DNA from 3 places in the Pseudomonas rustica genome. Region 2 is predicted to be linked to each of the others. Evidence: predicted binding sites of a transcription regulator. Region 2 holds the regulator's gene; each other region holds the start of a gene.
The links. The regulator FliA, encoded in region 2, starts transcription of late flagellar genes. The targets are predictions, from matches to a motif close to CTAAAGTTTNNNNNNNNNNNGCCGNTAA.

Region 1 (4,136 bases), 1.1 Mb from region 2:
CGTATTTTGACCGGTTTTTCCTGCCTGGCTTCAACGGAGTGTTTCCAGTTGCTACAAGACCGGAACGCCTCGCTTCCTGTAGGTGCTGCCGAAGGCTGCGATCTTTTGATGCCCCTTAAAAGCCAAATCACAAGATCGCAGCCTGCGGCAGCTCCTACAGGGGTGTCACTTTGGTGGTTCAGCTGACTTTAAAGCGCCCCATGATCGCACTCACCCGGCTGTTAGCCTCCAGCAATTGCTGGGTATTCAACTCGCTGGCCTGGCCGCTGTGTACCAGTTCCTCAACCATATGGCGGATTTGCACCATGCTGCGGTTGATCTCTTCGGTTACGGCGCTTTGCTGTTCGGCGGCGGTGGCGATTTGCGTGCTGAGGCTGTTGATGTGGCTGACCGAACCGGCCATCTCATCCAGACCGGTGTTGACCCGCGCCGTGGCGTCGGCCGCCGACTGGCAACTGGCCTGGGTGTTTTCCATCGCCGCCACCGACGAGCTCACGCCTTGTGTAAGGCGGGTCAACATTTCGTTGATTTCCGAGGTGCTGGCCTGAGTGCGAGCGGCGAGGGCGCGGACTTCGTCAGCCACCACGGCAAAACCACGACCCTGTTCCCCGGCGCGAGCGGCCTCGATCGCAGCGTTAAGCGCCAACAGGTTGGTCTGGCCGGCAATCGCGCCAATCACCCCAAGAATCTCGGTGATGCGTTGAGCGTCCTGCTGCATGTTTTCAACTTTGTGGGTAGCGCTGGCTACTTCGTCGATCAGCGCTACAACGCTGTTGGTCGCTTCACCGACCACCACCCGCGAGCGGTCGGCGTTTTCGTTGGCTTTTTGGGTGAACGCGGCGGTTTCAGCGGCATTTTGCGCGACGCTTTCTGCGGTCGAGCTCATTTCGGTGATCGCGGTAACCGTCTGATCGGTTTCCGAGGCATGGCGCAACAGAATCTGACTGGTGTGCGCCGAGGTGCGTTGCAGGTTGTCGAGGCTCGAGGCCATGGCACCGGTGGCGTGGGTCACTTCGCCGATCATGTTTTGCAGATACGCGATAAACGTGTTGATCGAATGGCCGATCGCGCCGAGTTCATCTTCGGCGCGAATGGTGATGCGCTTGGTCAGGTCGGCATCGCCGCTGGAAAGCAAATCAATGTTGGCCTTCAACGCTTTCATGCGCGAGATCAACTGCCGAATCGCGTAGACCTGCAGCAGCACCAACAGAATCACCAACGGAATCTGCAACAGGCTCAAGGTGCTGAGCACGTCATCACGCTGGGCGGTAAGCATTTTGGTCGGCAGGGCGGTGGCGAGGAACCACGGCGTGCCTTCGATCGGACGCATAAAGAAGGTGCTGTCCTGACCGTTGTTGTCGAACTCGATGCGTTGCGATTGCTCGCGGTTTTGCAGACCAGCGTTGACCTGCTTGGCGAACGGCAGGTTGCCCGCCAGCTCGCTGATGTTCTTCAGCACGATCGGGCCGCTGATTCGCGAGCTGTTGCTGATGATCTTGCCGTCTGCCTCGACGATGAGCATTTCGGCGTTGAGGTCTTTTTCCTTGCGCGCCACCAGATCATTGAAAAAGCCGAGGGTCACGTCGATGGTCGACACGCCCCACGCTACGCCGTTTTTCTGGATGGCCATGGCGCAATTGGTGCGCGGTTCGGCACTGGCGTCGTCTTTATAGGCAGCGGCCCAGGCGCACTGGCCGCGCGGGGTTTGCATGCCGCCCTTGTACCAGCTCTGGTCGTAGTAATTGGGCGCGGCGTCGCTGTTCCAGAAGGTGTTTACCGCCAGTTTTCCCGAGGCGTCGCGGTGCCAGAAAGTGCTGAACTTGTTGCGTCCGGCTTCACGTTGGCCGGGCAGCGGCCAGATACCGCCGCCGAAGACTTTCAATTCGCCGTACTGGTCAACCAGCCCCGGCAACACGGTGTCGATTGCCGCGCTGTCGAGTAGTGGGATGGTTTGAGTGATGCTGCGTTGCTGTGCCTGAACCTTGTTCAATTCGCCCTGAATCTGTTCAGCAACTTCGGCAATGCGATTGAGCACGACTTGCTCTTCGGTGTGCCGCAGTTTGGGCGCAACCAGTTGGCTGATACCGACCACGGTCAGCACTGACAACAGCAGGATGAACAGAACCAGAAACAGCGTGTAGCGAGCCTGAATGGTGCGGAATGCGGGCATGGAAACCGGTCCTTGAGCTGCGATTGTCGTTATGGCGCGGGGATTCGAAACAGTGCGGGTATCCCTACGTATCGTCGCGGCAAAGGGAAGCTTTAGGTACTTTCGTACTGGATTTCGAATTGTCGATAAAAGGCACGTATCGGCATTGATACATTCAAACTAACCAGCCTGTTCATTAGTACTGTAAATCTATTCTCGGCGCTTTAACAGTATCGCTGTAAGCCTTTATTTAGGTGGCTTTGCAGATTTGTATCTGAAATGTACGAAATGTGTAAAAAGACCATAAATAAGTTGGAGTCACTGGTGTGCCGGCCGATACTCTCGGGCATACAAGTCGCTCAACAAGGACATTTCATGGCCGTTTTTCAAGGAGTTTTCGCATGACTATCGGCATTACCGGTACCTGGCAGAGCAAGGCCGGCATTCTGGTTCGCGACACGGGTGCGAAGAAACAAGTGGCTCAGAGCGTCAAGGTGCAGCAGATGCTCACTTTGGTCGGCAACGATCCCAACGCTTTGAATGTGGCCGAAATGGACAAGCAAGGCCTGCGCAAACAGATCAAGGGTTTTGACCCGGCCAACGTGTCGGTCAAGCAATTGGGCAACCTGAGTGAGTTCTTGCGTGGCCGGGGACTGATTTCTGAAGTCACCTCCATCACACTGCTCAATGCTGGCGATAAGTTCGACCGTTTCGGCGTGCAGAAAGACCCTGACGCGCGCTTCAATGCGCTGGAGTATTTCGCGACCCAACTGGACACCATCCAGAGCAACAGCCTTAATGGCAATTTCTACGGGAAGAGCTTGATCCCCGAATTCAAGAAAGCCATCTACGTGCTGCAGAATCTGAAGACCTATGGTGACGGTAACGCCCCTTTGCCGCCTTCGGACAAGGGTGTTAAAGCCAAGGCCTAAACGCCGCAATCCTGTGGTCTGCTGAGTTTTCATCAGACCACAGGTCATCGCTCCCGCTAACGATCAATCTGTGTGGCTGCCTGCGTTTGCGTCAATTCGTGCAAGCGTTGCATGTGCGGACAGTGGAGATGCAGCGTCCGCTGACACATTCCCCGATGAAACAACGCCAACCATCCCTCGTAGTTGCCGTGCCCCGGCGCCAGTCCCGTAAAGACAAAACCGATATCGGCGAGCCGGCTCAGATCCACGGCAAAGTGCCTGGACAGTCTGAGCTTTATCGACACCAGCCAATGCGCTGGCAACTCTCGCAACTGCCTGATCAAGCCCGGATCGATCTTTTTCACGAGCATGTCGTAACGGTTCGCCTGCTTTTCCAGTTGAACCGGTACGCCGCTCCAGCGAGGCGTTTGATCATGGACACCGAACACGTTGCTGAGGTGGAGCATGAATGCCGCGCAACGGGTGGGCCAGCGTTGGCTCGGCAACGGTTGTTGATAGCCTGGAATGACCCGGCAACCAATGACAATCGATTCCGGCGTGCTGGCGCCGAACGGCGAGGGTACGTAGTCCGGCAGCAGCCCGGTGTTATGAAAGCCAAGGCTGGCGGCCATCCGCTGCGTGTAGGGGTGATGGGTGACTTGCTTGATCGTGACATTGCGACACCCCAACGCCTGCGCATGAGTCAGTAACTGCTCGCCCAGACGCGTGGCGATTTGTTGGCCACGGGTTTGCGGGTGGACGACGCTCAGCGCCAGTTCGGCGCTGTGCGAGGCGGTTTCGCGAAACAGTGTGGCGTGGCCGAGGATCTGTTCATCGACTTCGGCAACCAGCGAATGCCATCGATGATCCGCGTGGTTCTGGCTAATCATGTGCGGCAGGTACACATGCGGTTGCACATAGTGATCACCGTAGACCTGCCTGAACAGTTGGCTGACCGCCGTTGCGTCGGAATTGCGGTAGTTGCGTAAAATCAGTGTTTCCATCACGTAAGCCCCGCAGCAGGGGGCGAGTACACGCGCCGATCGAGTATGCGCAAGCATTTTCCGGAGCGCGGA
Region 2 (4,136 bases):
AGCTGATGGAAGTGCAGCTCGGCACACTGGCCTGGAATCAACTGCAGGGCAGCCGTCCGGCGCAAGCCAATCTGTATCGCCGTCTGCAACGCATCGGTCTGTCTGGCCCGCTGTCGCGTGATCTGCTGTCGATGATCAGCGATATCGAAGAGCCGCGTCAGGCCTGGCGCATGCTGCTCGCGCATCTGGCGCGAATGATTGCCGTGCCGGAAGTCGAGCCGCTGGAAGAGGGCGGTGTGATCGCCATGGTCGGCCCTGCCGGCATGGGCAAGACCACCACGCTGGCGAAACTGGCCGCACGTTATGTGCTGAAATACGGCGCGCAGAATGTTGCGCTGGTGAGCATGGACAGCTTCCGCATCGGCGCGCAGGAACAACTGAAGACCCTGGGCCGCATTCTCAATGTGCCGGTGACCCACGTTGATCCGGGCCAGTCGCTGGTGCAGGCGCTGGATCCATTGCTGCGCAAACGCGTGGTGCTGATCGATACCGCCGGCCTGCAAGCCAGCGATCCGGCCCTGCGCATGCAGCTCGAAAGCCTCGCCGGGCGTGGCATCCGTTCAAAAAATTATCTGGTCTTGGCAACCACCAGCCAGAAACAGGTTCTAACCGCCGCTTATCACAGTTACAAGCGTTGCGGGCTCGCCGGGTGCATCCTGACTAAACTGGATGAAACGGCCAGCCTTGGCGAAGTGTTAAGCCTGGCGATCAGTCATGAATTGCCGGTCGCGTACCTGACCGATGGCCCACGGATTCCGGATGATTTGCATCTGCCGCGTCGTCATCAACTGGTCAGCCGCGCCGTCAGCGTGCAAATGCAGGAAGAACCCAGCGAAGAAGCCATGGCTGACATGTTCGCTGATATCTACCACAGCCCCACCAAGCAGGTAGGCTGAGGTATTCATGAACAGTTTTTGTACCTACATCGATGGTCTGCCATGCATTGTTCCGTTTGTGAACGCGCAGCCAGTAATGTGGCCTCCGTCTATGCAAGACAAGGTAAAGAAATAACATGGGCAGCATGCATCCCGTACAGGTGATCGCGGTGACCGGCGGCAAAGGTGGCGTCGGCAAAACTAACGTGTCAGTGAACTTGTCTCTGGCGCTGGCAGAGCTTGGCCGTCGGGTCATGCTGCTGGACGCCGATCTGGGACTGGCGAACGTCGACGTTCTGCTGGGCCTGACACCCAAACGCACTCTGGCCGATGTCATTGAAGGCCGCTGTGAGCTGCGCGACGTACTGTTGCAGGGTCCCGGCGGGATCCGCATCGTACCGGCCGCGTCCGGCACGCAGAGCATGGTTCATCTGAGCCCGGCGCAACACGCCGGCCTGATTCAGGCCTTCAGTGACATCGGCGACAATCTCGACGTTCTGGTGATCGACACCGCTGCAGGTATTGGTGACTCGGTAGTCAGTTTCGTTCGCGCAGCGCAGGAAGTGTTGCTGGTGGTCTGCGATGAGCCGACCTCGATCACTGACGCTTACGCACTGATCAAACTGCTCAACCGCGATTACGGCATGAACCGCTTCCGCGTCCTCGCCAACATGGCGCAGAGCCCGCAAGAAGGTCGCAACCTGTTCGCCAAGTTGACCAAGGTCACGGATCGCTTCCTCGACGTCGCCTTACAATACGTCGGCGCCGTCCCTTACGACGAAAGCGTGCGCAAAGCGGTGCAGAAGCAGCGCGCTGTCTATGAAGCCTTCCCGCGTTCCAAGTGCGCGCTGGCGTTCAAGGCCATCGCGCAAAAGGTCGACACCTGGCCGCTGCCCGCCAACCCGCGCGGCCACCTTGAGTTTTTTGTCGAGCGCCTCGTGCAGCAAACGGCAGGGCCCGTGCTATGACCGCTAGCGGTATGAATTACTACAAGAAGTCGGCACGCGACGCTCAGTACGAACTGATCGAGCGTTACGCGCCGCTGGTCAAACGCATTGCCTATCACTTGCTGGCGCGGTTGCCGGCAAGTGTGCAGGTTGAAGACCTGATCCAGGCCGGGATGATCGGCCTGCTTGAAGTCTCGACCAAATACGACGCCAGCAAAGGCGCCAGTTTCGAAACGTACGCGGGCATTCGAATCCGCGGCGCGATGCTCGACGAAGTGCGCAAAGGGGATTGGGCGCCACGCTCGGTTCACCGCAATACCCGGATGGTCAGCGACGCAATTCGCTCAATTGAAGCTAAAACCGGCCGTGATGCTAAAGATCACGAAGTTGCGGCCGAACTCCAATTGAGTCTCGACGATTACTACGGGATTTTGAATGACACCTTGGGCAGTCGCCTGTTCAGTTTCGACGATCTGTTGCAGGACGGCGAACACGAAGGGCTGCACGAGGATGGCGCGAGTGCTCATCTTGAGCCGTCACGCGATCTGGAAGATGAACGCTTCCAGGCGGCGCTGGCGGACGCGATTGCCAATTTGCCGGAGCGTGAGCGACTGGTGTTGGCGCTGTACTACGACGAAGAGCTGAACCTCAAGGAAATCGGTGAAGTCCTTGGCGTCAGTGAATCGCGGGTCAGCCAGTTACACAGCCAGTGCGCGGCCCGTTTGCGGGGGCGTTTGGGGGAGTGGCGAGCGCGCTGAAGGCAGTGTGGGGACACTGCGAACGAGGCTGGTGCGGTGATGAACGGCACCGGTCTTGCTCTGTTGTGCTCCAGACAGTCTTCGAGTGCTGCGCCGATTGATTGAAGTGGCGCGTCCAGGTGCTGGGCGCGTTTAAGACTGCTTGGAGGTCGAATTGAACAAAGACATGAAAATCCTCATCGTTGATGACTTCTCAACGATGCGGCGGATCATCAAGAACCTGCTGCGTGATCTTGGGTTCACCAACACCGTCGAGGCTGACGATGGCACCACTGCCATTCCAGTGCTCAACAGCGGAAGCATCGACTTTCTGGTAACGGACTGGAACATGCCGGGCATGACCGGTATCGACCTGCTGCGTCACGTGCGTGCCGATGAAAAGCTCAAGCACCTGCCGGTATTGATGGTGACTGCTGAAGCCAAGCGCGAGCAGATCATCGAAGCCGCTCAGGCCGGTGTGAACGGCTACGTCGTCAAACCTTTCACGGCTCAGGCGCTGAAAGACAAAATCGAGAAGATTTTCGAACGCATCGGCTGATGAACGCGCGGGGGAGCTATGGAGCATAAAGAATTTTCACAGGGCGATTTCGAATCGACCCTGAAAAAACACGCGGTCGAACTGGTCGAGAGCCTTGAAAAAGGCAAGTTCGGCGACGCTGTGCAACTGATCCATGAGCTCAATCAGACCCGTGACCGCGGCCTGTATCAGGAAGTGGGCAAGCTCACACGCGAACTGCACAGTGCGATCGTCAATTTCCAGATCGATCCGCACATGCCGCAGGCCGAGGAAGTGTCGCAAATCACCGACGCCACCGAACGTCTGGGCTATGTGGTCAAGCTGACGGAAGCTGCGGCCAACCGCACCATGGATCTGGTGGAAAGCGCCACGCCGGTGGTCAATGGTCTGGCTGAAGAAGCCCAGGCTCTGAGCACGGATTGGGGCCGTTTCATGCGCCGCGAAGTCGGGGCTGAAGAGTTCCGCGAACTGGCGCGCCGGGTCGACGGTTTTCTGTCACGCAGCCACACGGGCAACCGTGCGGTGTCGAGCAATCTCAACGACATTTTGCTGGCCCAGGATTACCAGGACCTCACCGGTCAGGTGATCAAACGCGTGACCCAACTGGTCACCGAAGTCGAAAGCAATTTGCTCAAACTCGTACTCATGGCCAGTCAGGTGGACCGCTTTGCGGGCATCGAACATGACCGCGCCGCGATGCTTGCAGAAAAAGATCCACAAAAACATCTCTCGCAGGGTGAAGGTCCGCAGATTCATGCCGATAAACGAGAAGACGTTGTGTCCGGTCAGGACGATGTGGACGATTTGTTATCCAGCCTTGGATTTTGAGTTTAGGTTTTTAGACCTGTTAGGAGCACCCCATTAATGAGCTTCGGCGCCGATGAAGAGATCCTTCAGGATTTCCTGGTTGAGGCCGGCGAGATTCTTGAGCAACTGTCCGAGCAACTGGTCGAGCTGGAAAGCCGACCGGATGACGCGGATCTGCTCAATGCAATTTTTCGCGGTTTCCACACTGTAAAAGGGGGCGCCGGCTTCCTTC
Region 3 (4,136 bases), 2.9 Mb from region 2:
TCTGCTCGCTGGTGCAGTTCTGTCTTTATCCGCTGGCGGTGGCGTTTTCCAATGACCACGTTGAGGGCGATCGCCGGGTTTCGCTGACGGCGATGCTGCTGGTGACGTACGGCGTCGGCGCGAGCATCGGGCCGTTGCTGGCGGGTGTGTTGATGAAGTTTCTCGGCAGCCAGAGTCTGTATGCGTTTTTCAGCTTCTTTGCGTTGGTGCTGGTGTGGCGAATCCGTCCGAAAGCCGTGACCAATCTGCACCAGGTTGATGACGCGCCGCTGCATCACGTGGCGATGCCGGACAGCATGTCGAGCTCACCGCTGGTGGCAGCGCTGGATCCACGGGTGGATGAACAGGTGGTGCAGGATCAGATGCAGACACCGGTCGAGCCTGAGCCTGAACCGGAAGTGGAGCCTGAATCTGAGACTCCGCCGGAGCCAGTGGTGGAAACAGAGCCGGATGATGGCAGCGATAAACCGACGCCAGACATCAGCGGTGCCAGACCCTGACTCTGACTGCAATATTCACCTGTGGTGAAAACAGATTTAATGATGAATGGATAACCTTGAGGTGAGTGAATTCTTGTGGCGAGGGGATTTATCCCCGTTCGGCTGCGCAGCAGTCGTAAAACCATCCAGCTCGGTTCAACAGGAAAAATGTGCAGTCAGGATTTGGGGCCGCTTCGCAGCCCAGCGGGGATAAATCCCCTCGCCACAAGAACTCACTCACCACAGATTCTTGGTTGAATTCTCTCAGGCACAAAAAAGGGCAGTCCCGCCAAGGACTGCCCTTTTTTTATTTGCCGCTACGAATCACATATCGTCTTTATCGAAACGCCGTGCTTCACGCTGCAACTGATACACAAAGCGCTCAACGTTACGCGCCGCCTGGCCACTGATGTTGTGGAAGCGCAGACCCGCAAAGGTGATGTTGAGTTTTTCTTCGAAATGCAGATAACGCAGTTCAACCGAAGTCGGCTGATTGCCGAACAGCGGCGGGGCGATCAGGCGGTCGTAGACCTGGCCCAGTTGCAGGCGGTCAGTGATGTCGCCTTCAAAGCGCAGCTTGCAACCGGTGGCGGAGATGTCCAGCAGCTTGCCGTTGATCGACGCCTTGAGTTTCTCGCCGCCGAGTTCTACGTTGACCAGATCGGTCAGCTTCAGCGCGGCGCGGAAGGCATTGCGGCGCTGGTGATAAACCACTTCGGTCGGCAGTTCGCCGGTGTAGAAGCGGTCGCCGTCGGCATCGACGATGTCCAGCGTGCCATTGCATTCCCAGGCGATGCGTACGCCTTCATGGAAACCCTCAACCTTGAACGGCTCGCCCGCCAGCAGAAAGCGTTCACCGTCACGTGGCACCATTTCATCGAGGTTAATCGAAGCGGTATCGCGATCGACCTTGATCAAGTAGCTCTGGAAACGCTGGCTGCGCTCGTGAAAGGTGATGATCAGCGGATCATGGCTGTCTTGCAGCTGACGCAGGTTGCTGGAGATTTCCAGAGGTGTGGTGAGCACCTTAGGAGGCTGCGGAGCATCATCCGCGCTGAGGGCGTTGGACACGGTTTATCAATCTCCAGACAAAATATGACGACTAGCCAGCATTTTGCCAGCATGTTTCGCGAGTTGATAGAGCTGGCGCATCAACGACTCATGCCTGGCTGAGCGGACGCGGCATCGCGGGTTTGGCAAACGTGCCGCTGGCGTCATACAACGCTGGCGCTTCGCCCCCGGTGAGGATCTTCAGTTGATTGCTGGTCGCGGCCTGTTGCATGAGGATCGACTGGCCGTTTTTGACGTTGGCCGCCTGACATTGGGCGATGAGATCGGTCAGGGCATCGCCCTGGGTCAGCAGCTGCTGGCCAACGCTCGATTGCGCGGCCAGTTGCTCAAGACCTTGACGGTCTGGCGTCAGGTTGAGGCTGACGAGGATTTCGCTGCGCTTGCGGCCATGCTGTTCAAGCAGAATGATCAGTGCCTGTTTGGTTGCCAGAATCTCTTCGAGCAGGGGCATGTCGCGACCGTGCAAAGCGAGGGACTCGGTTTGCAATAACTCCAGCAATTGTTGAGCTGGAGCAAAGTCGTCGTTGATCAGTTGCAATAAATTAGTGTCGTGCATGGCTGGCCTTGGGTTTTAAGCGTCCAAAAGCCTCGCGCTGGCAAAAGCCTAGCGCTGGGCTTCGAAGTTGAGCAGTTTGCTGGCTACACGGTTGCTGTCGACTTTATAGCTGCCATCGGCAATCGCGGCTTTCAACTCGGCCACACGGGCTTTGTCGACAGCAGGCTGATCGCGCAGCTTGTCAGTGACCTTCTGCAACTGTTGAGCCTCATTGCTGAGGTGTACCGATTCCCCGCTTTTAGCGGTACTGGCCGTTTCGGCCTGGGTATTCAGCGGCGCGGAAGTGCCGTTTTCGGCGGTTTCCTTAGGCGCGCTGGTACGTGTACTGCCTGTCAGTGACGAGGAGCTGTTCAAACGGCTGAAATCGATGACCATGATAAAAACCTCTGGGAATTTGGACGCTTGCCATGTTTTCGGCCATCTCCTGGAAAACTTTAGGCACATTTAGCAATGAAAGCTGCATGCACCCGCGCGCGTCCTGCTGCGGCACAGTTTAGGGAACAGCCATGGCCAGCGCCAGTTTTCTCCTCGGTGTTTACATGGAAACTTCCACCTGTCCCGGCGCGATGATTTGCGCCTTGATCACCCGTTGCGAATTGAGGTTTTTCACTCGGATCTGTTCTTTCAGTCCGCCGTTGGACAGGGCTTCACCGGGCATGCGCACGGCGAGTGTGCCGCTGCGCGCGGTGATGACCACTTGATCACCTTTGCGCACGACTTCGGCCTGCTCCAGGTGGACTTGGGTAATCACCTGATCGGCGACCGTTGGTCGGGTCAATTTTTGCCCGATCGCTTCGTCTACCGAGGTTAGAAAACCTTGATTGATCTGACTGACATCGCGCTCGCGCAACGTCACGTCCTGAGGTTCGATAATCCCGGCGCGTCTGAGCGCTCGGGTGGTGGTGACAATCTCGCGAAACAGGCGGACTTGAGCGGGTACGAACACCGTCCAGGGCGAACTGCCTTCACAGCGAACCTTGACCGTCACCCGGCCCAAAGGACGGGGGGTGTTCTCCAGCGACGCTGTCAATTCCTTGTCGCACATCGGCATGCGCATACGCGGATCGAGCTGCTTGACTTCGATCTCGTAGCGGCCTTCGGTTTGACTGGTTGCCAAATAGTCTTCTACGGTGAACTCAAGAAAGCCCTGAGTGACGCCGATAAGCATGTCAGGCAAGGTAACCGAATCCGCAATGGCAGGGCTGCCAGCGAGCAAACAGCAGGCGGCAGACACCGCGCAAAGCCCTTTGCGAAGGGGAGAGGTCAGGTGTCGGAAAACTGTCGTTTGAGCGTTCATACGAGTTAAAAAGCAAGCGCCGTGCCGTTTAGCAATGAATGTGCGTCGCAACAACACTTGGCGTTGAGGTAGGAGTCTGGGCATGGCTGGTGTAATGGATTCGGTAAACCAGCGCACGCAACTGGTGGGGCAGAATCGCCTGGAGCTGTTGTTGTTCCGTCTCGACGGTCAGCAGCTCTACGGAATCAACGTGTTCAAGGTGCGGGAAGTGCTGCAATGCCCGTCGCTGACGTTGATGCCCAAGTCCAGTCCTGTCGTGTGCGGGGTGGCAAATATCCGGGGGGCGACCATTCCGATCCTTGATCTGGCGATGGCGACCGGCTCCGGCGCGTTGAAAGACAAGAACAACCCGTTCGTGATCATCACGGAGTACAACACCAAGACCCAGGGTTTCCTGGTGCGCTCGGTGGAGCGCATCGTCAACATGAACTGGGAAGAGATTCATCCGCCGCCCAAGGGCACGGGTCGCGATCATTACCTGACCGCTGTGACTCGGGTGGACAATCAGTTAGTCGAAATCATCGACGTCGAGAAAGTGCTGGCGGAAGTTGCGCCGACGCCGGAAGCGATTTCGGTGGGCGTGGTCGATGTCGAGACCCAGACCAAAGCGTTGTCGCTGCGGGTGCTGACGGTCGATGACTCGTCGGTGGCGCGCAAGCAGGTGTCGCGTTGTCTGCAAACGGTCGGCGTCGAAGTGGTGGCGCTGAACGACGGCAAACAGGCGCTGGATTAC

Region 1: the regulator FliA is predicted to act here: its motif matches at 2,239-2,266, upstream of ACP3TY_RS12545 (methyl-accepting chemotaxis protein).
Region 3: the regulator FliA is predicted to act here: its motif matches at 2,517-2,544, upstream of flgM (flagellar biosynthesis anti-sigma factor FlgM).

What each region holds. Positions count from the first base shown of each region.
Region 1 covers NZ_CP188200.1:2,756,166-2,760,301, reverse strand. Annotated here, with positions in the region: gene ACP3TY_RS12545 (methyl-accepting chemotaxis protein) at 179-2,170, opposite strand; gene ACP3TY_RS12540 (hypothetical protein) at 2,551-3,081, shown strand; gene ACP3TY_RS12535 (GNAT family N-acetyltransferase) at 3,138-4,064, opposite strand; partial or broken gene ACP3TY_RS12530 (phenylacetate--CoA ligase family protein) at 4,064-4,136, opposite strand, start outside.
Region 2 covers NZ_CP188200.1:3,829,273-3,833,408, reverse strand. Annotated here, with positions in the region: gene flhF (flagellar biosynthesis protein FlhF) at 1-896, shown strand, start outside; gene fleN (flagellar synthesis regulator FleN) at 1,013-1,843, shown strand; gene fliA (RNA polymerase sigma factor FliA) at 1,840-2,580, shown strand; gene ACP3TY_RS17340 (chemotaxis response regulator CheY) at 2,747-3,118, shown strand; gene ACP3TY_RS17335 (protein phosphatase CheZ) at 3,137-3,925, shown strand; gene ACP3TY_RS17330 (chemotaxis protein CheA) at 3,962-4,136, shown strand, end outside.
Region 3 covers NZ_CP188200.1:900,438-904,573, forward strand. Annotated here, with positions in the region: gene ACP3TY_RS04285 (MFS transporter) at 1-500, shown strand, start outside; gene ACP3TY_RS04290 (flagellar brake protein) at 804-1,550, opposite strand; gene ACP3TY_RS04295 (flagella synthesis protein FlgN) at 1,639-2,106, opposite strand; gene flgM (flagellar biosynthesis anti-sigma factor FlgM) at 2,155-2,481, opposite strand; gene flgA (flagellar basal body P-ring formation chaperone FlgA) at 2,642-3,403, opposite strand; gene ACP3TY_RS04310 (chemotaxis protein CheV) at 3,486-4,136, shown strand, end outside.